One region of the Fenollaria sp. C0166D3 genome, then DNA from elsewhere that is predicted to be linked to it. Evidence: riboswitches for the same ligand, from Rfam matches in the RefSeq annotation. Region 1 holds a riboswitch; the other holds the start of a gene.
What was found. Region 1 has a riboswitch for S-adenosylmethionine ahead of metK (methionine adenosyltransferase). Riboswitches for the same ligand answer to the same signal wherever they lie in the genome.
Positions count from the first base shown of each region.

Region 2: another riboswitch for S-adenosylmethionine. It lies ahead of AC1EJ0_RS06930 (methionine ABC transporter ATP-binding protein); the one in region 1 lies ahead of metK (methionine adenosyltransferase).

Region 1 is NZ_JBWPVU010000002.1:4,033-16,538, forward strand. It holds gene ymfI (elongation factor P 5-aminopentanone reductase) at 1-235, shown strand, start outside; gene lepB (signal peptidase I) at 232-738, shown strand; gene AC1EJ0_RS01330 (putative manganese-dependent inorganic diphosphatase) at 742-2,376, opposite strand; gene AC1EJ0_RS01335 (MATE family efflux transporter) at 2,520-3,884, shown strand; SAM riboswitch class I at 3,941-4,034, shown strand; gene metK (methionine adenosyltransferase) at 4,144-5,334, shown strand; gene AC1EJ0_RS01345 (Cna B-type domain-containing protein) at 5,810-9,838, shown strand; gene rpoB (DNA-directed RNA polymerase subunit beta) at 10,305-12,506, shown strand, end outside.
Region 2 is NZ_JBWPVU010000009.1:4,515-17,020, forward strand. It holds gene purF (amidophosphoribosyltransferase) at 1-891, shown strand, start outside; gene purB (adenylosuccinate lyase) at 878-2,314, shown strand; gene AC1EJ0_RS06920 (adenylosuccinate synthase) at 2,324-3,598, shown strand; gene AC1EJ0_RS06925 (hypothetical protein) at 3,683-4,339, shown strand; SAM riboswitch class I at 4,488-4,582, shown strand; gene AC1EJ0_RS06930 (methionine ABC transporter ATP-binding protein) at 4,654-5,652, shown strand; gene AC1EJ0_RS06935 (methionine ABC transporter permease) at 5,649-6,332, shown strand; gene AC1EJ0_RS06940 (MetQ/NlpA family ABC transporter substrate-binding protein) at 6,329-7,186, shown strand; gene glmS (glutamine--fructose-6-phosphate transaminase (isomerizing)) at 7,350-9,134, shown strand; gene galU (UTP--glucose-1-phosphate uridylyltransferase GalU) at 9,143-10,012, shown strand; gene AC1EJ0_RS06955 (HAD family hydrolase) at 10,002-10,640, shown strand; gene AC1EJ0_RS06960 (phosphate/phosphite/phosphonate ABC transporter substrate-binding protein) at 10,650-11,531, shown strand; gene phnC (phosphonate ABC transporter ATP-binding protein) at 11,528-12,262, shown strand; gene AC1EJ0_RS06970 (PhnE/PtxC family ABC transporter permease) at 12,234-12,506, shown strand, end outside.

The DNA.
Region 1 (12,506 bases):
GAAGGAAGCAGCACCATCGGGCGTGAGAGTGAACGCCATAAGCCTAGGCTGCATAGCAACGGACATGATGAAGGTGTATTCAGAGGCTGAAATAGATATGCTTCGTGATGAAACGCCGCTTGAGGCCATCGGAACGGCAGAGGACGCGGCGAAGGCGGCAGTTTTCTTAGCATCACAGGACGCAAAATTCATTACGGGCGAAGTGCTTCGTGTGAACGGGGGATTTTATATATGAAAAAAAAGAAAACTCTTCCAATTATAATCATCGCTCTGCTATTAGCCATAAATATATTTACTCTTTTATTTTTAAATATAGTAAATGTTACTGGTGATAGCATGGCGCCTGTGGCAAATGATGGGGATAAATTTCTTGCGATTAAAAAGCCTTTATTCAGTGATATTAAAAGAGGCGATATTGTCGGAGCAAGGTCTGAAGCCCTAGGCATTGACATGATTAAAAGGGTAGTGGGTCTGCCAGGTGAACATGTTGAAGTGACAAGAAAAGAAGGACTTTTGATAAATGGCAAGAGAATTTACGAGACTTATCTTGAAGATAAATATATGAATGATTTTTCTTGGGTAGATAGGGACAATGGCTGGACGCTTGCTGATGATGAGGTCTTTTTAATGGGTGACAATAGGGCTATAAGTACTGACTCGAGGTCTTTTGGACCACTTAAGATAGATGAAATTGATCATAAGATAGTATTGAAACTGAAAGATAGCAAAAAAAGATAGGGACTATAAAGTCTCTATCTTTTTTGATATAGCGGGTATCATTTGTTTTTTTCTTGAAAGAAGTCCATCGACTGTAAACTCGTTATCTACAAGCTCTTTATCGAAGGCTGAGGCGATGCTTTCTTTGTACGAGCCTTGCACTAAAACTAGTGAATACTCTTTAAGTATATCAGTTATCATCAGTACGAATGTGTCTTCTTGATTCTTTTCTATCGTTTCTTTCATCAGATTTAGTAAATCATCTTTTCTCTTTTTCACTTCATCCATATCCATGGTCATGACTTGAGCGACGCGTATCTTTTTCTTCGCGATATTAAATGACTTCACATCCATCTTTAGTAGGTCTTCACTCGCTACGTCCTTGATGCTTGCCGCTTCAGTAAACATATCTATAGCGTAGACATCTGGATCGATGCTAGCTATTGGCGCAAGAAAGTCTATCATTTTCGCGTCTGTCCTCGTGCTTGTTGGAGATTTTAATAAAAGTGTGTCTGAGATGATGGCTGAGATTAATAGCCCAGCTATATGCTTTGGAATTACTATGCCATTCTCAATAAACATCTTTGTGATGATGGTAGCTGTCGAGCCCAATGGCTCGTTCCTAAAGTATAGTGGCAGCTTTGTCTCGACGTTGGCAACTCTGTGGTGGTCGATGATTTCAAGGATTTCAGCCTCTTCAATGTCGTCGACGGATTGAGTTCTTTCGTTGTGATCGACTAGGATGATGTTTTTCTTCTTATCGTCAAGCAAGTGATAACGGCTGACTGTGTTTATGACGTTGCCGTCGTTATCAAGGACTGGGAAGCAGCGGAACCTGTTTTTGTTCATCTCGGCCTTGACGTCCGAAACAAAATCTTGTATGTGGAAGGTCTTGATGCCATCCTTTGTCATCGCGTACGACACGGGCACGCTCAGTGGAAGTACCCTCGATGCCATGAAGGAGTCGTACTCAGTCGATATGATGCTGATGCCTTTTTCCTTCGCCAAATTTAAGATTTTCTCGCTTATGTCGAAGCCACCAGTCACTATCATGCAAGAAACGTTTCTCTTGATCGCGTCTTCTTGAGCGTCCTCTCTGTCGCCGAGTATAACGACATCGTCTGCTTCGATACGATCCTCAATCATCTTTGGGTCCATAGCGTATATCGCCATGCGGCCAAGAGGCTTTCTGTAGCCATCGTTAATGACGGTACCCTTTAAGACCTCAACAACATTTTTAAATGGCGTATCAGCCTTGCTAAGGATTGTGTCGTCAAAGATGTTTGTATAAATCTCTGTGATATCCTTAAGACCTATGATGCCACTCATCTTTCCGGCCTTGTCAATGACTATGAGTACATAAGCATTCTTCTCGCGAAGTAAGTTAATCGCTTCGTATAGAGAGGCGTCCTCGTCTATAAGCACGGCGTCATCAAGATCAACATCCTTTAATTTTATCTTCATCGTTGTTAATAGCTTTGGCTCGTCTACGCCAAAGTGCTTTAAAACGAATTTTGTTTCCTTATTTAAATCGCCGAGCCTAACTGCTTTTGCATCGTATTTGCCAAGACTATTGACAAGGTAAGCGTAGGAGATAGCACTCGCGATTGAATCCGTATCAGGTACCTTATGACCTGAGACGTAAACTTTTTTATTCATTAAATCACCTTCCATATTATATTCATATACTATAACACATTTTGATGAAAAAATAAAGGATTTAGTAGTTAATTTTGCAAAAAGCCTTGAAAAATTATTTCGATTGTAGTAAAATTGATTGATATAAAAGAAAAGAGGTACTTATGTCAAAGAATTATGAAATAAATATGACGGAGGGAAAACTCCTTCCAAAGTTAATAAAGTTTTCGATACCCTTGATGCTATCGAGCACCTTGCAGCTATTCTTTAACGCCGCCGATGTTATAGTTGTCGGACGTTACGCAGGGGACGCTGCACTTGCCGCAGTTGGATCGACCGGCGCATTGATTAACCTACTCATCAATTTATTCATCGGTATATCGATAGGCGCGAGCGTGCTTATGGGTCAGGCGATAGGTAAGGGCTCATACAAGGACGCGCAAGATACGCTTCATACGTCGATGCTATCGGGTTTACTTGGCGGCTTCATCATGATAGCCGTCGGCTACTTTTCAGCAAGGCCAATGCTTGAACTGATGCAAACACCCGAGGAAGTCATTGATCTAGCGACACTTTATATGCAGATCTACTTCATGGGCATGCCGGGATTTATGATATATAACTTCGGCGCCTCGATACTTAGAGCAGCAGGCGACACAAAGAGGCCGCTTTACTATTTAGCCATCTCAGGCGTTATGAACATAGTTTTAAATTTATACTTTGTAATAGTTTTAAAGAAGACAGTTGACGGAGTTGCTCTTGCTACCATCATCTCAGAAGCTTTCTCAGCCGTGCTAATAGTTTTGTGCTTGATGAAGAGCGACGGCTACTTGAACTTAAAGCTAGATAAATTAAAGATGGATTGGAAAAAGTTTGGCGAAATGCTTAGGATAGGATTGCCATCAGGCTTTACAGGGGCACTATTTAGTATATCCAATATGCTTATACAATCCTCAATCAACTCCTTCGGTAAGCTTGTTGTCGCTGCAAACACTGCAGCTGGCAACATCGAAGGCTTCGTCTTTATGGCGATGGATGCCATTTACCAAGCCTCACTATCATTTGCCTCGCAAAATATGGGTGCAAAAAAGCTTGACAGAGTTGACGAGATACTTAAGACAACCATCGTCATGGTGTCAGTCGTGGGTCTAGTCCTAGGCATAGGCGCTTATCTAGCAGGTAATTTCTTACTAAAATTATATACACCAAACCCAGAAGTTATCGAGATCGCGATGCTAAGGCTAGGTGTCATATCGACAACATATTTACTTTGCGGCATCATGGACGTTTACTCAGGTGTAATACGCGCGATGGGTTACTCATTAACACCTATGATCATAGCTGTCGTATGCATTTGCGGCTTTAGAATATTGTGGATTATGAGTGTATTTCAAAAGTATCACGAGCAATGGATTTTGTATATCTCATATCCATTGTCCTGGTTATTGACTACCATAGTCTACGTCTTTACTTATATCTATGTGAAGAAGAAGGTTAAAGAACGTTTTGCCTTGGAAGAAAATAATTAGGCGAAGGGCTTGACAAAAACGAAAATTATATATATAATGATTAGTGAACTTAATAAGTCTCATAAAGAGTGACGGAGGGAATAGGCCCTATGAAGTCCGGCAACCTGCTAGCAAGGTGCCAAATCCTACAGCGCAGCTGAAAGATGAGAAGAACGAACCTTCAGCTATGAAGGTTTTTTTATTTTACAAGATGCGCCGCGAGAATATATTTGCGGCTTTATATTAGAAAAATTTATAAAAATTAATAAGGAGGAAGATTATGTATAAAAAACTATTTACATCTGAATCGGTTACAGAAGGTCATCCTGACAAGGTTTGCGACCAAATATCAGATGCAATTTTGGATGAGATACTAGAAAAAGATCCAGAGGCGAGATGCGCGATCGAAACAACTGCATCAACTGGCTACGTTTTAGTATCAGGACAAATCACAACAAACTGCTACGTTGATATACAAGCGGTAGTTAGAAGGGTTATAGCTGACATAGGCTACACTAGAGGAAAATTCGGTTTCGATGCAGAAAATTGCGCTGTACTTGTATCGATCGAAGAACAATCTAAGGATATAGCACTAGGCGTTGACAAGGCGCTTGAGACTAAAGAAAAATCAAAAGATAAATATGATTTAATAGGTGCAGGCGACCAAGGTATGATGTTTGGCTACGCTTGTAATGAGACAGAAGTTTATATGCCACTAGCCATATACTTATCACATAAGCTAGCAAGAAGGCTAGCTGAAGTGCGTAAGGACGGCACACTAAGCTACTTAAGACCAGACGGAAAGACACAAGTAACTATCGAATACGATGGAGACAAGCCAAAGAGAGTCCACACTATAGTTGTTTCTACTCAACATAAAGAAGGCGTTAGTCTTGACAAGATTAAGAAGGACATCATAGAACACGTTATAAAACCAGTAGTTGATCCAAAACTAATTGATGACGAAACTATCATCTACGTGAACCCAACAGGACGTTTCGTTATAGGCGGACCAAAGGGAGACACAGGTCTAACAGGTAGAAAGATTATCGTTGACACATACGGCGGCTACTGCAGACATGGCGGAGGAGCCTTCTCAGGAAAGGACGCTACAAAGGTAGATAGATCCGCTTCATACGCAGTAAGACACGTTGCGAAAAATTTAGTAGCAGCAGGCCTTTGCGATAGATGCGAAATACAAGTTTCATACGCAATAGGCATAGCAAAGCCGATATCCATAAACGTAGATACATTTGGAACAGGCAAGATCGAAGAGACAAAGATACTTGAGATAGTTGAAAAAGTATTCGACCTTCGTCCAGCCTTCATCATCGACTACTATGACCTAAGAAAACCAATTTTCCACAAGATTACTAACTACGGCCACTTCGGTCGTGACGATATAGATCTTCCTTGGGAAAGATTAGAAAAAGTTGACGAGATCAAAAAACTTGCTGGAGAAATTAAATAGTATATAAATTATATATATAATAGGAAGAGAACTATGAGCGACGTGCCCATAGTTCTTTTTTGCTTGTGAAAATGGATGGTATATGCCGAGCGATAGACATATGATGGGAGGTAGACATATGCCGGGCGATAGACATATGACAAGAGGTAGATATATGACGGACGATTGCTTTACGCCGCGTGATTCTTTAATCGCGTCCATCGTTTTGCGCCTACTTTGATATTCGTGAAAGCATTAGCACGGCAAAAGATATTACAAAAAATTAATATTTTATACATTTCACTTATATACTCACTTCTATAAAGATAAAATAAAATATACATAAATAAATTTATATATATGTGATACTTTTACTTGACATATGATTTTATTCGTTATATAATGCAAAATAATCGTTGAAACATAGTAAATATCACGGTTTACGGATTAATATATTTTGAAAATCGTAATAAGAATTAATGAAAGAAGGGGAATCATGAAAAAAGGAAGGAAAATATTAGCTTGTTTGATTTTGATGGTGCTAGTACTAAGCCAAGTGCCAACAAACTTGCTTGTTCGCGCAGAAGAAGGCGAAGAAACGAAATATAATTTAAGTTTCGAGCTTGAAAGAGATGCGAGTGCTTTAAACGAAATTTATCAAAAGCATAATGAGGCTGAGAATGAAAGTGAAAAGGCAGATGAAGAGGCTAGTGATAAAGAGGCCGATGGCGAAGCAGATGCAAATAAAGATAACGAGACAGTAGTTGATTTAAGTCAAGAAACAGAAGCTGAAGAAAATTCATCTGAAGAAACAAAGCCAGTAGACGAAGCAAAACCAACAGAAGAAACAAATGATGAAGCTGATTCAGCTGCAGATGAAGGCGAAGAAGCAGTAGTCTTGCCATCAGGCGGAGGCGAAGGCTCTGCGAAAGAAAAGGCAGAAGAAGTAAAGGACCTAAATATCACATATACACTTCACATAAAAGGCGAAACTGAAAAGACTATGGAAAAGATAGTCACTTATTCAGTAGAAAAAGCCGATTTCCTTGGAGATCTAAAATTCGAAGGCATTGAAACATTAAGCAATGAGCTAGAAGTGAAGTATTACAGTAAAGAAGATGGATCAAGCTTTGACGAGAAATCTGAAAATTTTGATTTGTATTTAGAAACAAACTCAGAAAAAACTGTATTAGAATTACCAAGAATAGGCGAAAAAGAAGATTCACTAAGAGTAAAGGAAAGTAATTTTGAAGAATCAATAGAAATAAACGAAGAAAAAGTTAATGAAGCAGCGGGTAATCCAAACGCTACAGCAATTTATCTAAATGGAACATCAGGTAATGACGACAACGACGGACTATCTATAGAAAATCCTGTAAAGACATTTGCAAGAGCAAAGACATTAGCTACAGCAAATCAAAATATTGAAAAAATAATAGTAACTGGTCAAACATATATTGAAGGAGATATTTCATTATCTGGAACAAATGCAAAAGTAATTAGAAGCATTGATTACAATGGATTTTTATTTAGCGTTCCAAGTGGAAAAACTGTTACACTATCAAATATTATTATAGATGGTAATTATGATGTAAATAAAAACATTGGAAAGTCATTAATTGAAGTAAAATCAGATGCAACACTTAATATTAATGAAGGTGCTGTATTAAGAAATAACAAGATAATGGATATTAAAAACACAGCTTCACGAGGCGGAGCAATAAATGCATTTAATGCGACTATCAATATGACTGGAGGATCTGTAGAAAAAAATCAAGCAACATATGGTGGAGGAATTTATTTATATGGATCTACAATGAATTTCTCTGGCGGCATCGTTCAAAAAAATAGATCGGAACGAGTTATTGATTATGCATATGGCAAACAAGTTTATTCTGCTGGCGGGGGCATAATAGCTAACGAGGGGTCAACTATCAATATGTCGAGTGAAGCCAAAGTATTGAATAATTTTGCGGCTGAAATAGGCGGAGGTATTAGCTTGGGAAGCAACCAAGTAGGAGCTGGAAACACTTTAAATATGAATGGCGGTAAAATTGATGGTAATACAGCAGGTTCATCTGGCGGAGGAATTTTTATACAGGCAAAATATGGTAGAGGAGGAGCATCGAAAGCTTTTATTAGTGGCGGCCAAATTACCAATAACAAAATGGATGGAAGTGGAGTAACATATATGGCTTTTGGCGGCGGCGGTATCTATGTAAATGGTGCTACTTCCAAATATGGCGGGAATGGATACTTATATTTAACAAATGCTATAATAACAAATAATAAAGCTGATTACCAAGGCTCTGGGTACGCTGCTTGCCCTATATCAAAAACTACGATATATGTTAATGATGGTGTTGCTTTGTATGAAAACAAATCAAAAGATTTGTATATTTACTGTAATACTAGTGAAGAAGAATATCTTACACATGCTGGCAACCCTAATTATTGGCTTTCAAAACGAATGCTTGGTGGACCATTGTATGAATGGATAGATTTAAAAAATGGTAAATTATTACCAGAAGAAAATTATGAAACGTTCGTGGAAATTGAACAACATCATGATTATATTCATTTATATACAAAAAACAAAGCAAATAACTTTACAAATGCACTTGCAAAGGTCTATATAACTGGCAATGAATCAGCAACAAGAGGAGCTGGTATAGGAAGTAACGGAACAGTTATATTTGGAACTGATAATAAGACTACAGAATTAAAAGTTAAAAAAGAATGGAATGATGACAACAATAAAGATGAAAAACGTCCAAGCTCTATAAAGGTCAAATTGATGGCTAGTATTGAGGGAGATAGTAATAAATATGAAGTGGAAACCATTGAGCTTAACGAAGAAAACCAATGGAGCTATGAATTTAAAGATCTTCCATCTGAAAGCAATAAAAAAGAAATTAAATATACAGTAAAAGAAGCTGGCGAAAAAGAAGGCAAAATCACTTTCGATGGCAAAGAATTTAAAGTAAGCTATTCTGGAGACGAAAAAGATGGTTATACTATCACAAACACACCTGAAGAACCTGATAAAGAAACAAAAGAAATCAAAGTAAGTAAAGTTTGGGATACAGCTGACAAAAAAGCCTTTGCAAATGAAATCACTGTTGAATTATATAAAAACAATGAAAATACAAAAAAAACATTAATTTTAAACGCAGAAAACGAATGGAAAGGCAGCTTTAAAGATCTTGACATTAAAGACAAAAACGATAATGAAATTACTTACACTATAAAAGAAGCTGGCGAAACATATGGCAAAATCAATTTTGATGGCAAAGAATTTAAAGTAAGCTATTCTGGAAACGAAAAAGATGGCTACACTATCACAAATAGCTACTATCCACCAGAAGAGCCAAATAAAGAATACAGAGACATCTTTGTAGAAAAAGCTTGGGAGATAAGAGGCATGAAGCCTATTAGCCATATCGAAGTAGAATTATATAGAGACGGAGAAGCTACTGGAAATACTCTAGTCTTAAGCGAAGCGAGTGGCTGGAGCGGAAGCTTTAAGAACTTAGAGAAAGCCTCTGATGGCGGACACATCTATGACTATAGCGTTAAAGAAATTGGCGAAAAGTTCTACACTGTAGAAATATCTGGTGAATACTACGAAGTTATATACAGAGGCAATATGGATAGTGGCTTCACTATAATCAATAGAGAAGAGCCAAAGAAGCCTCAAAGAAGAAACATAAGAGTTGTAAAAGTTTGGGACGTCACAAATGAAATACCAGTTGATGAAATTCAAGTTGAGCTATACAAAGACGGAAGAGCAACAGGAAATGTGATTACACTTAGCAAGGCTAATGGCTGGAGGGGACGCTTCGAAGACTTACTTGCTTATGACGCGGAAGGCGTTAAATACGAGTACAGCGTAAGAGAAGTGGGCGAAGCATCGCGCATGATTAGCATATCAGGCAGTGACTACGATGTTAGCTACGCTGGCGATATGGATCACTCATTTATAATCACAAACAGAGAAAATATTCCGCCAAAGAAAAAGACTGAAGTAAGAGTAAGTAAAACTTGGGAAACAAGTGGCGAGACAGAAGCGGTTCAAGCTGAATTATATATGGACGGAGCTGCTACAGGTAAGACTATCACACTTAGTGAGGCTAATGGCTGGAGCGGCGCCTTTACTGATCTTGATCTAGAAGACGCTAAAGGCAATAAGCACGTATACACTGTTAAGGAAATAGGTGAAGCAGGGGGCCAATACACAATTGGCGAAAGAGTATTTACTGTTAGCTACTCAGGCGATATGCATAGTGGCATCACAATAATCAATACTGAAGAACCACCTGAAGAAGAAAGAGAAAAGGAACCGCCTAAACCAAAGCACAAGGACAAACCTGACGAGCCAAAAGAAAAAGAAACACCACCTGAAAAACACTTAATACCAAAGACTGGTGTTGAAGAAGAAACTTTATCCATAATCTTAGCACTACTTGTTCTAGTCGGACTATTCTTTGTAAAGAGAAAAATTAATGAGGGTAAAAGTAAATAGATTTTAGAAGATATCTGCTAGGCGATATATATGCTTAGCAGATATATTTTATATATAATAGGAAGAGAACTATGAGACGCGTTGCCATAGTTCTTTTTTTCTTGTGAAAATGGATGCCATATGCCGAGCGATTGCCATATGACGCGCGATAGATATATGACGGGAGGTAGATATATGACTGGAGGTAGACATATGACGAGCGATTACTTTATGACGGGCGATTCGTTAATCGTGTAAATCGTTTTGCACCTACTTCGATTTTGGCAAAACCATAAGCAAGGCAAAAACGCTTTAGCAAAATTGTAAAAATATTTTAATTATTTGCAAAAAAATGCTTGACATTTGTCTTGACTTATTATATAATTATAAATTGCATAATTAGGATTTAAAATGGGTTTTTATTCTCAAAATCTTAGTTTAGGGTACGACATATAGTAGGTTATTTTGATAAGGGGTGAATATTTGGATGCTACATCCTGTTGAAAACGGAAAAAGAACTAGAATGAGTTATTCTAGGATAAAAGAAGCTTGCGAGATGCCAAATTTTATTGAGGTACAAACTGCATCGTTTGACTGGTTTTTACATGACGGCTTAAAGGAAGCTTTTGACGACATATCACCTATTGATGACAATGGTGGTAGCTTAGTATTGGAGTTTGTCAATTATACTATAGGAAAGGAACTAAAGTATACTGAAGAAGAGTCCAGAATTAAGGACACAAACTACAGTGCTCCTCTTAGAGCAAGGGTTAGACTAATTAACAAAGACACTGGAGAGGTTAAAGAGCAAGAAGTATTTATGGGAGACATACCTATCATGACTGATAAGGGTACTTTCATAATCAATGGTGGAGAAAGGGTTGTTGTTTCACAAGTCGTTCGTTCGCCAGGCTGCTACTACAAGAAGGAAATCAATAAGAATGGTGAGCTTGATTACAGCGCAACTATCATACCAAACCGTGGGGCTTGGCTTGAATTTGAAACTGATGCGAGTGGCGCTTTATATGTAAAGATTGATAAGAACAGAAAAGTTATCATCACATCACTTCTTAGAGCTTTAGGTGTTGTTTCTGATCTTGAAATTGTTGAAACATTAGGTGAAACTAATGATTTACTAACAACTCTTGAAAAGGATACTGCAAAGACTCAAGACGAGGCTTTGATTGAGATCTACAAGAGACTTAGACCAGGCGAACCAGAAGCCGTAGACAGTGCTAAATCACTACTTAATAATCTATTCTTTGACCCTAAGAGATACGACTTAGCTAAAGTCGGAAGATATAAGTTCAACAAGAAGCTATCTATAGCAAGAAGGATAGAAAATCACACTCTTGCCATGGATGCGGTGAACCCTATCACAGGTGAATTAATCTATGAAAAGGGCACTCATCTTGATAGACCTATGGCGCAAAAGATTGAAGATAACTTTGTTAATACCATTGACATAGTTTTGGATAATGGTGAAGAGATCAGGGTTGTAGGTAATAACTTTGTATATCCTGAAGCTTTTGATACAAAGGTTAATTTTGAAGAGCTTGGACTTAAGGATAAGATTTATGCACCACTAATGCATGAACTTATGGACGAAGCTAAGGACGACGAAGAGCTTAAAAACTTAATCATAGAAAATATTAAAGAAATATATCCAAAGAGAATTGAAATTGATGACATAATCAGCGCTATCAACTACCAATTCAACTTAATGCGTGGCGTTGGTCAATTTGACAACATCGACCACCTAGGTAACAGACGTGTAAGAAGCGTTGGCGAATTACTTCAAAATCAATTCAGAATCGGTCTTTCCAGAATGGAGAGAGTTATTCGTGAAAGAATGACTACTCAAGACCCTGAAGCTGCTACTCCTCAAAGTCTTATCAACATAAGACCAGTAGTTGCCTCACTTAAGGAGTTCTTCGGTTCATCACAACTTTCTCAATTCATGGACCAAACTAACCCTCTTAGTGAGTTAACTCATAAGAGAAGAATGTCTGCTTTAGGACCTGGAGGACTTTCAAGGGATAGAGCTGGCTTTGAAGTAAGAGATATTCATAACTCACAATACGCTAGAATGTGCCCTATCGAAACGCCAGAAGGACCAAACATCGGCCTTATCACATCACTTGCATCATTTGCAAGGATCAATGAATATGGTTTTATCGAAGCTCCTTATAGAAAGGTAGAAAAAGGTACAGGAAAAGTTACTGATGAGATTGAATACATCAGCGCTGATGTTGAAGATGAGTGCATCATAGCTCAAGCTAACGAGCCAATTGACGAAAAAGGCTACTTTAAAAACGACATCATTGTTGCTAGAAGTAAGGCTGAAAACGATACTTTGATGGACATGTTCAAAAAAGAAGAAATCGATTACATGGACGTTTCACCTAGACAAATAGTTTCAGTTGGTACAGCGATGATACCATTCTTGGAAAACGACGACGCAAACCGTGCACTAATGGGCTCAAACATGCAAAGACAAGCAGTTCCACTACTTATGACAGAAGCACCTATCGTTGCGACTGGTATTGAGTATAAGGCTGCTAAGGACTCAGGCGTATGTGTTGTCGCTAAAAACGACGGTATTGTTAAAAAAGTTGATGCGAAGAGCATCGTTATTGAAAATAAAGACAAGAACATTGATTCATATAAATTAATCAAATTTACAAGC
Region 2 (12,506 bases), on a different contig from region 1:
AAGATAGTTGGTGCTTATTCACTAGCTATAGCAAGTCCTAAAAAGTTAATAGCAGCGAGAGATCCTAACGGTTTCCATCCGCTTTGTATAGGTCAAAAAGGAGATACATACTTTGTATCGAGCGAATCATGTGCACTTGATGCAGTTGGAGCAAAGTTTATTAGAGATGTTGAACCAGGTGAAGTCGTTATAGTTACTGAAGAAGGAGTTAAATCCGTATATAAATATGAAGCGAAAAAATCCACTTGCATATTTGAATATATTTATTTCGCAAGACCTGACTCAGCCATTGACGGCATCAGTGTTTACGAAGCAAGACTAAATGCGGGTAGGATGCTTCACAAGAGATATCCAGTCGATGCAGACGTAGTCGTTGGCGTTCCAGACTCAGGTACACCAGCAGCATACGGCTATGCACAAGCAGCTAATATACCATTCTCCATAGCTTTCATCAAGAATAATTATGTTGGCAGAACATTTATCAAGCCTAGTCAAGATCAAAGATCACAAGGCGTTTCTATCAAGCTAAATATTCTTAAAGATGAGGTTAAAGATAAAAAGATAGTTTTGGTCGATGACTCCATCGTTAGAGGAACGACTATGAAAAATATTGTAAAGCAGCTTAAGGAGCTTGGTGCAAAGGAAGTTCATGTTAGAATATCCTCGCCACCATTCTTATATCCATGCTTCTACGGTACTGACGTGCCGACAAATAAGGAGCTAATCGCGTTTAAGTACACTCAAGATGAAATCAGGGACTACATTGGCTGTGATTCGCTTGGTTACTTAAAGGTAGAGGACCTAAAGGAGCTTGTTGAAGGACGCTGTGACTATTGCAACGCCTGCTTTACTGGTAATTATCCAACAGAGGTGGAAGATGGACAAATATAATAAATATATATCGCCGTTCTCAGAAAGATACTCTTCTAAAGAGATGCAGTATATATTTTCAGAAGAATATAAATTTAAAACATGGAGAAAGATGTGGATAGCCCTTGCAGAAGCTGAAAAAGAGATGGGTCTAGACATATCTGACGAAGCTATAGAAGAGATGAAGGCTAATAAGGACAATCTTAACATCGAAGTCGCAAAAGAGAGGGAAAAGCTTGTGCGTCACGATGTTATGAGCCATGTCTATGCCTATGGTCTTCAAGTGCCAAAGGCAAAGGCAATCATTCACTTAGGAGCAACTAGCTGCTACGTTGGTGATAACACTGACCTTATCACTATGCACGAGGCTCTTAAGCTTATCAGAAAAAAAGTTCTTACTGTTATGAAAAACCTTAGGGACTTTGCCATGAAGTACAAGGACCTTGACACACTTGGCTACACTCACTACCAAGCAGCTCAACCAACTACTGTTGGTAAGAGAGCATCGCTATGGCTTCAAGACCTTTACATGGACCTAGAAGAGCTAGATAAATTATTAGCAGATTACAAATTACTTGGCTCAAAGGGAACTACAGGCACACAAGCCTCTTTCATGGAACTTTTTGACAACGACGAAGAAAAAGTAAAGAAAGTCGATGAACTTATAGTGAAAAAACTTGGTTTCGACAAAGTTTTAACTATAAGCGGACAAACATATACAAGGAAGATAGATGCCAAGATACTTAATGTACTTAGCCTAATTGCGCAAAGTGCATACAAGTTCTCAGGCGACTTAAGATTATTAGCAAATTTAAAAGAAATAGAAGAGCCACTAGAAAAGAATCAAATTGGTTCATCTGCAATGCCATATAAGAGAAATCCTATGCGTGCAGAAAGAATCGCATCCATTTCACGCTACATCATAGTAAATTCACTTAATCCGCAAATAACAGCCGCAACACAATGGTTTGAAAGAACACTTGATGACTCGGCTAATAAGAGGATAGCTGTGAGCGAGGCCTTCCTAGCACTTGATGGTGTACTAGATATATACATCAATGTTAGTGACGGACTTATAGTTTATGAAAATGTTATTAAGAAGCACTTAAACGAAGAGCTTCCATTCATGATAACAGAAAATATACTGATGGAATGCGTTAAGCGTGGTGGCGACAGACAAGCCCTTCATGACAAGATCAGAGTTCATTCAAGAGAAGCACAAAAGAGGATCAAAGAAGAGGGCAAGGACAATAATTTATTAAAGCTAATTTCTGATGACAAAGACTTTAACTTGACTATGGATGACATAGAAGAGATAAAGGCTGCATCAAAGATTAGCGGAAGAGCATCTTCACAAGTTGAAGAATTTGTAAGTGAAACTATTGACCCGATACTTGAAAAGAACAAGGACAGCATCGGTATCAAAGTTGAACTCAATGTTTAGGAGGTATATATGATTACAGCTATAGTAGGAGCTAACTGGGGCGACGAAGGCAAGGGTAAAGTAACTGATATGCTAGCATGTGATGCAGATTATGTCGTTAGATTTCAAGGCGGAGCCAACGCTGGCCACACTATTATCAATAATTATGGTAGATTTGCACTTCATCTATTGCCATCAGGAGTATTTAATGAAAACACTGTCAATATACTTGCCAATGGCGTTGCGCTAAACATACCATTCTTCATTAACGAGCTTAAATCAATAGTGGACGCAGGCGTTAAAGAGCCAAAAGTTTATGTATCTGACAGAGCACAAATAGTTATGCCATATCACCTAGACTTTGATAAGTACGAAGAAGAAAGACTTAGCAAGGCATCCTTTGGATCGACTAAATCAGGTATTGCATATATATTTGCAGATAAATATCAAAAGATAGGCTTTGAAGTGAATGAGCTTTACGACGAAGAATATCTTTCAGAAAAATTAGATTTGATATTGCCAATCAAAAATGCGATACTTAAGGAGCTTTATCATAAAGAGCCGCTTAAGAAGGAAGACGTTTTAAAGACACTTCTTGAATATGGCGAAATAATTAAGCCATATGTTAAGAACACATCCAAAATGCTAAGAAAAGCTATCAAAGATGGCAAGAAGATCTTATTTGAAGGTCAACTTGGCACACTTAAAGATACTGATCATGGCATTTATCCAATGGTAACAAGCTCATCAACACTAGCTGGATACGCATCTATAGGAGCTGGAGTGCCACCGTATGAAATTAAAAACATCATCGCAGTAACAAAGGCATATTCATCAGCAGTAGGCGCAGGCGAGTTCGTTAGCGAAATTTTTGATGAAGAAGCAAATCAATTGAGGACTCATGGCGGCGACAAAGGTGAGTTCGGTGCAACAACAGGTAGACCAAGAAGAGTTGGTTGGTTCGACGTAGTCGCAACAAAGTACGGCATCGAAATGCAAGGCGCGACAGATATCGCCTTCATGGTCGTAGACGCACTTAGCTACTTAGATGAAATACCAGTTTGCGTTAGCTACGACATAGACGGCGAGATAACAGATGAATTCCCTAATACATCCAAGCTTAAAAAAGCAAAACCAGTTTTAGAAAGACTTAAGGGATGGAAGAGCGACATAAGAGGCATAACTAAGTACGAAGAGCTTCCAAAAGAAGCAAGGGACTATATCGAATTTATCGAAGAAAAACTTGGCAAAAAATTTAAATACATTTCTACAGGACCAAAGAGAGAAGAAATGATAATAAGATAAAGATTAACTACGCTTGTGTATATGAGCGTAGTTTTTTTGTAAAAAATTGCGTTTGTGATATAATACTTATAAGGAGATGGTAACATGAATAAGAAAATAGTTTTATTTCTCTTAGTGCTTTGCATACTAATGAGTTTTGGCTGCACAAAAACAAATGATGTAAGCAAAGATGATATTGATAATAAGATAGAAACTTCTGAAAATGCAAGTATAAATGAGCTAGAAACAAAAATTGATAAGCTTAATAAAAAAATTATAGATTTAGATAATGATATGTATACGAATAAAAGAATGCTTGATTTTTATAAAGAAATACTTAGCAATATGAATAAAAAAGCTGATGCTGATTTAAAAAATAAAATAGCAGCGGCTACAATCGATCCAGTGTTTTCAATAAAAGAACATCAACTTGATGAAGAAGAGGAGCTATCAATTAAAGATCTAAAAAATAATATTTTCAGTGTTAATTTATCATATAATATCGTTTACCCAGAGCTTGTAAACGATTATTCGCTTACATTCAAAAGGAAGCTTCCATATCTTGATCCTGAAAAGCTACTTGAAATTAAAACAAAGGCTAAGCACGAAATAAAGTTTTTTGGAGATTATAATATACAAAAAATATTAATTACATTTAAAGACTTGAAAGTTGGCGACACAATTAGCATAGTTCTAAGCGATGAACTTGCTAAGCTATGTGATTATAAGAGCGGCAGCATCACCATAAACATAGTAGAGTAAATAAAAATGAAGCGAGGCACTTGTCTCGCTCTTTCTATATCTATAAAGAAATCTTATAATAATATACATATTTTTATAAAAAAATCAATATTTGTGATTTAAATCACATCTTTAATATAAAATGACCTGTATAATCTAAACACAATATAATTCATCCAGAGAGGCGGAGGGACTGGCCCTATGAAGCCCGGCAACCTGTTTAATCAAGGTGCTAATTCCAGCGGTTATACCGAAAGATGACGATTTTTTCACGATACTCTTTATCTTTTGGTAAAGAGTTTTTTTATTGGATTTATCCAAGGAAGGAGGAGCTTATGATAGAAGCAAAAAATTTGATTAAGACTTACAAGGTAGATGGCAAAGAATTTAATGCTGTCGATGGCGTAAGTTTTAAAGCAGAAAAGAAAGACATCTTGGCCATCATAGGTTTATCTGGAGCAGGCAAGTCAACTTTAGTTAGACTACTCAATAGACTTGAGGAAGCTGACAGTGGCGAAGTAATCATAGATGGAGTGAACATCTTTAACTTAAAGCAAAAAGAGCTCTTAGCTTTAAGAAAAAGAATCGCTTTTATCTTTCAAACTTTTAATCTTTTCAGTCAATACACAGTTCTAGACAATGTGATTTTTCCTTTAAACTTAAATGGCTTCAAGGGAGACAAAAAGGCTGAAGCGAGAAAGTTTCTTGATTATGTTGGCCTACTTAATAAAGAGAAGGCATATCCAAGTGAATTATCTGGCGGACAAAGACAAAGAGTTGCCATAGCAAGAGCCCTTGTATCTAAGCCTGAGATTATACTTTCAGACGAAGCAACGAGCGCACTTGACCCAGAAAGCACTAGGATGGTCATAGATTTATATAAAAGAGCAAGAGATGACTTTGATACGACTACCATAATGATAACGCATCAGATGGAAGCGGCAAAGGATGCTTCGAACAAAATTGCTCTTATGGAAAATGGAAGAATTATAGAAGAAAACACTACTACAGAGCTTTTCAAAAACCCAAAGACAAAGCTTGCACAAAGCTTTATCAAGAAGGCGGCTCCTGATACAGAGCTTGACTACAGCGCTTTCACTGGCAAATTGATTAGACTTTCTTACTCGAAGGACACAGTTAAGACGCCTGTATTAAGTAACGCGATGAAGACCTTTAACGTTGACATCAACATCATTGACGGTAACATCAGTAACGTTTTGGATGAAGAGCTTGGTTACATGGTCGTTGAGCTACGCGGCTCAGACGAAGAGGCACAAAAAGTTATTTCTTACTTAAAAGCTAATTGCGCAGAAGTATCGGAGGTGATAGCATGAGGTTCAAGGAAATAGTGGACATAGTTTTACCAGCACTTCCTGAAACTATAATCATGATTATAGTGCCGGCGCTCATCGCTCTAATTATCGGACTTCCATGGGGCATATTAACTTATGTGACTAGACCAAATGGTTTAAGAGAAAATAAATTTATATATACAATAACAAATGGCATCATAAACATATTTAGAAGCATGCCAGCAATTATATTAATTATAGTCCTAGCGCCATTATCAAGATTTATTATTGGTAAGGCAATAGGAACTGAGGCGGCTTTGGTGCCACTAACATTTGCGGCAGCACCCTTCATAGCAAGATTATATGAAGGCTACTTCCTAGAAGTAGATGCAGGTGTCATAGAAGCAGCTAAATCAATGGGTGCAAGCAATTTTGAAATAGTCAAGGTGCTATTAAAAGAGACAGTGCCAGCGGCTATACTTGGCGTAACGACTACCATAATCAACTTGGTTGGCTACTCAGCGATGGCTGGAGCGCTTGGCGGAGGCGGTCTTGGTGACATCGCAATCAGATACGGCTACCAAAGAAATCAACTTGACATACTTTGGATTTCAGTCGCACTCATAGTTATAATCGTACAAATTGTACAATTTACAGGAAACACTATATACAAAAAAGTAAACAAAAAATTAATTTATAAAATTAAGGAGAGAATAAAATGAAAAAAATATTTACATTACTATTAGCATTAACACTATTAACAAGCCTTGTAGCTTGCAATAACTCTACAGGAAATACAAATAAAAATGATGCAGAAACAAATACTGAAACAAAGACAGAAGCACAAACAGATGATGACAATAAGATTATCATAGGTGTATCACCAGTACCTCACGCAGAAATTACTGAAGCACTTAAAGACGAGTTTGCAAAAGAAGGACTAGATGTTGAAGTAAAGGTATTTGATGACTACGTTCAACCAAACCTAGCTCTTGACCAAGGCGACATCGATGCAAACTATTTCCAACACATACCATACCTAATTAATTTTGCTAAAGAAAGAGGACTTAACTTAGAAAATCTTGGTTCAGTACACATCGAACCAATGGGATTATACTCAGACAAGATCAAGTCACTTGACGAATTAAAGGACGGAGACGAAGTTTTAATACCAAGCGACCCATCAAACGGACGTAGAGCTTTACTATTACTTGAAAAGAATGGTCTAATCACACTTAAAGATGATACTAAAGAAGATATAACTGAAAAAGATATTGATCAAAACACAAAGAACTTAAAATTTACTCCAATTGAAGCAGCAAATATACCAAACGTTTATAAAGATGCAGCACTAGCAGCTATAAACACAAACTTCGCGCTTGGCGCAGGACTTAACCCATCAGCTGATGCTTTAGCTCTTGAAGACAAGGACAGCCCTTACGCAAACATCATCGCTGTTAGAAAAGGTGACGAAACAAAAGATAAGTTCCAAAAGCTTATCAAAGTATTCCAATCAGACGCTTGCAAAAAGTTTATCGAAGATACTTACAAGGGAGAAATCTACCCTGCTTTTTAATATATTTAATGACGAGATAAGTGATGGCTACGGCTATCACTTTTCTTTTGTAAAAATTTTATATTTTTTCATAAATATATGTTATAATTAATATAGATGTTTATGCGCGAAAAAGATTTGCGCACGAGTAATATTATAAATGCTTTTTTGAAAGGAAGATATTATGTGTGGTATAGTTGGATACTATGGCAAGAATGATGCAATAAAGTACGCAATCAAAGGCCTTTATAGCCTTGAGTACAGGGGCTATGACTCCTCTGGCATTGCCTACATTAAAGATAATGATTTAAAGATATATAAAAGAGTTGGCAGGATAAAGGAGCTTGACAAGGCTTGTCCAAAGGAAGCTGCTGGCATTGCCATCGCTCATACGAGATGGGCGACACATGGCGGTGTGACTGAAACGAACGCGCATCCGCACCTTGATACGAAGGGTGATTATGCCATAGTTCATAACGGTGTCATAGAAAATTATCTTGAGCTAAAGAAATCCATGCCAGATTTTACTCCAAAGGGCGAGACTGACACAGAAGTTCTTATCGAGTACATCGCAAGGAATATGAAGGAAAATAATGTAGATAGCTTTATGAAGGCACTTGAAGATGTCAAAGGCAGTTACGCGATTTTAGTTTTGGATAAAAAGACAAAAAATTTATATTTTGCCAAAAAGGGCTGCCCTCTATTAATGAGCGTTAAGAATGATGAATATCTATTTGCAAGCGATATCTCAGCTGCCATCGATCTAAGTAATGAAATTATTTACTTTGAAGATGGTGATATGGGCGTTTTAAATAGTGACGGCATCAAGATTTACAATTCTCATAAAGAAGTTCAAAGAGAAATTCAAAAATCAAATGTCAATATAGAAGAAACTCAAAAAGATGGCTACGAGCACTTTATGCTAAAGGAAATACATGAAGAGCCAAAGAAGTTTAAGGAGCTTCTTGATAGGCACATTCGTGACGGCAAAGTCTACTTTGATGAATTATATGGACTTAATCTAAATGACTTTGATAATATCTACGTAACAGGCTGCGGCACAGCTTATCACGCAAGTCTACTTGCTAAGAACTATCTTGAAAGGTTTATAGAAAGACCAATAATTGCTGAAACATCGAGCGAACTAAGATACTCGTATAACTTCATTGGTAAGAAGACGCTTCTAATAGCGATCAGCCAATCAGGCGAAACAGCCGACGTCATGGGCCTTGTAAAAGAAGCAAAGGCAAGTGGTGCGACAGTACTTGCCATCACAAACGTGATTAATTCGTCACTTGATAGGATCGCTGACTATAAGGTACACATCTTTGCTGGACCAGAAATTTCAGTTGCATCGACCAAAGCCTTTATGATGCAAATACTATGCATATATTTACTTGGCATATATTTTAGAGATGGCCTAGCAGGATACGACTGCGGTATGTACAGCCAAATTGTAGATGAATTAGTAAAAATATCTAGGGAAATGGATTCAGAAATAACAAGGCTTGAGCCTATTGCCAAGGAAGTCGCTGAGAGGATTAAGGATAAGGAAAAGATATTCTTCATAGGTCGTGACCTTGATTATATTGCGGCTCTTGAAGTTTCGCTTAAGCTTAAAGAGATTAGCTACATTAACTCAATCGCCTTTAAAGCAGGCGAGCTAAAACATGGCAGCATCGCTCTTATAGATGAAAAGTCATCGGCTATTGCCTTTGCAAACGAAGGACAAATATTTGATAAGACAAGAACTACTTTGGAAGAGCTAGTTGCGAGAGGCGCTGATACCATACTCGTGACAAATCAAGATGAGGGCAAGGGCATAGTGAATCTAAAAAGAACATTCACGGTCTTCGCGCCTATATACAGCGTTTTGTTCGGTCAGCTAATGAGCTACTACACAGCGCTAGTTTTAGGACGCGACATTGACAAGCCGAGAAACTTGGCAAAGAGCGTAACAGTAGAGTAGGAGGATATATGATTAAAAAAGCAATAATACCCGCGGCGGGACTTGGAACGAGGATGCTTCCTCAGACTAAGGCATCGCCAAAGGAGATGATACCCATCTTTGATAAACCGACGCTTCAATACATAGTTGAAGAAGCTTATGAGTCGGGCATCACGGACATATTGATTATAACTGGTAGAAATAAAAATTCTATCGAGGATCACTTCGACAGAAACATAGAGCTAGAGAAGTCTCTTGAGGAGTCTGGCAAGTTTGAGATACTTAAGGAGATTAACAAAATCTCTGATATGGTCAATATTTATTACATCAGGCAAAAGGCGCCGCTTGGCCTTGGCCACGCAATTTTGTGTGCTGAGAGCTTTGCGGGCGGGGAAGATGTCGCAGTGCTTTTAGGCGACGACATCGTTTACTCGAAAGAGCCTTGCTTAAAGCAGCTGATGAACGCTTATGACGAGACGGGCAAATCCATCTTGGGCGTGGGTCTTGTAGCTAAAGAAGATACATCGAAGTATGGCATCATCGCCTACGACGAAAAAGTGAATGAAAGATTATATAAGGTCAAGTCCATAGTCGAAAAGCCTGATATTGACAAGGCTCCGTCGAATATAGCTGTGCTTGGTAGATACATCTTGAAGAATGATATCTTTGAGCTTTTAAAAAAGACTAAGCCAGGGAAGAACGGCGAGATACAGCTGACTGACGCTATTGACATGCTATTAAAAGAAGACGATATCTACGCTTATGTCTTTGAAGGCCACAGATATGACCTTGGTAGCAAGCTTGGTTTTATACAGGCTAATCTTGATTTTGCTCTAAGAAGCGATATTCGTGAAGATGTTTTAAATTACATCAAGGATATAGTGAAAGATGAGGCTTAAGGACTTTGAGGCAGCCATCTTCGACTTGGATGGAACTGTCTTTGACTCGATGAATGTTTGGAAAAACGTTGACCTAAGATTTTTTACGAGGCACTCGCTTTTCTTGACGGATGATTACTTTGACAATATCATGCACAAGACGCTCACGGACGCTGCAAAATACACAATTGAGCGCTACGCACTAAATATGACGACAGAAGATGTCGTTAGTGAGTGGACTCATCTAGCAAAGGAAGAATTTGAAAACAATGTAGTGCCTAAGAAGGGCATCATTGATTACTTAAAGAGACTTAGAGAAAAAGGCGTTAAAACTTCGATCGCGACAGCGAATGAGAAGGACATTTTTATTACTACGCTTAAAAAGTTTGATATGCATACGCTTTTTGATGACATAGTGACTCTATCTGACATCGGCTCAGATAAATCGTCGCCACTCATCTATTTAAAGTGCATTGCAAAATACAATATCATGCCGCAGAACACTTTAGTCTTCGAAGACTTGCCGAAGAACCTTAAAACTGCGAAAAAAGCAGGCTTTTTAACGGTTGGCGTACTTGATAACGAGGACTATCTGTCACATATTTCTAAATATAGCGACATCATCATCAGAGATTTTACAGAAATTTAGGAGGACATTATGAAAAAATTTATTTTAACACTAATTATTTTATCTATGCTTATGGGCCTAGTCGCATGTAAGCCAAAGGAAAAGGATGAACTTCAACTAGGCTTCGTACCTTTAGTTGACCAAGATAAACTAGAAGACTTAACAGAACCATTAACAAATATACTTACAGACAAGCTTGGTAAAAAAGTTTCTATGTTTACATCAACAAACTATGTTGGCGTAGTTGAGGCGCTTGGCTCAGGCAAAGTTGATTTTGCAATTATTCCACCATTTGCCTATGTACTTGCAAATAAGAACGGCGGAGCAGAAGTGCTTTTGTCAGCACTTAACAAGGACGGCAAAAATTATTATAGAAGTGAATTATTAGTAAGAAAAGATTCTGACATCAAAGAAGCGTATGAAAAGGATGGCTACGAAGCACTTAAAGGCAAAAAAGTTGCTTTCGTTGACCCAGAGAGCGCTTCAGGCTATATATATCCAGGTGCAATGCTTGTTAAGGGTGGACTTGATCTTGAAAAAGATATTGAATACATGTTCGCTGGTGGTCATGATAAGGCTGTTCAAATGCTTTTAAATGGTGACGTTGATGTCTGCGCGACATATGAAGGCGCTGAAAAGAAGCTTATGAAGGACTTTGATGGTCTTGAAGGACTAGAAGTGCTTGAATACACTGATAAGATCCCATATGTATGTGTTGCAGCAAGCAAGGATCTAAGTGACGATATGAAGCAAAAGATAAAAGAAGTCTTTCAAAATGATTTATCAAGCGGCGAAGGCAAAGAAGCCTGCGAAAAGATATTCAACCTAACAGGCTTTGTCGAAGCAACAAACGATGACTTCCAAAATGTTATCGACACAGCTAAGATTATGAATGTTGATTTAGAGAAATGATATTAGAAGTAAAAGATATATCAGTACAGTACGAAAAAAATATTGATGCGATAAAAGACGTCTCTTTCGATTTAAACGAAGGAGACTTTGTCGCGCTTATAGGCCCATCAGGTGCAGGCAAGTCAACTATACTAAAGGCAATAAACGCACTTAACCCACTTAGCAAGGGAAGCGTTTTATACAAGGGCGAGGACGTTCATAGCCTTGGCGCAAAAGATTTAAGAAGGCTTAGACGAAAGATAGCCTTCATCTTTCAAGACACAAGCATTATTGAAAATATTTCAGTTCTTGATAATGTTTTACTCGCGCGTCTTGGCGAGAAAAAGTTTTTTGAGGCAATGCTATCGAAGTTCACTGACGATGAGTATAGTGATGCGCTCAAAGCCATCGAGATGGTTGGGCTTAAAGAAAAGACTTATGCCCTTGCCAAAGACCTATCAGGCGGACAAAAGCAAAGAGTAGCCATAGCTCGATCGCTTTTTCAAAAGTCGGACCTAATCCTCGCGGACGAGCCTATATCTTCACTCGATATAGAGACAAAGAGGTCCATCATGGACATTTTCAAGATGCTTAATACTGATTACAATAAGACCATCATCATTAGCATGCATGACCTTGATTTATCGCTTGAGTACGCAAAGCGTGTGATTGCAATCAAGGACCACAGAGTATATTTCGACAGGAGTACGGATGAACTAAATTATGACTCAGTTAAAGACTTATTTATCTAAAAAGAGAAGAAAGAAAAATTTACTAGCATTGGCATTTTTTGCCTTGCTTATAGCTTCAGGCTTAGGATCAGAATTTTCCTTAAGCTCTTTTTTGCGTGGTCTGCCAGATATGTTTGACCTAGTCAGGAGGATGTTTACACTTGATTTCGCTTACATAGCCTCGGTTATGGACCTAGTCTTCGAAACATTTCTTATGGCCTTTGTATCATCGGCCTTCGGAGTCTTCTTGGCATGCATCATAACA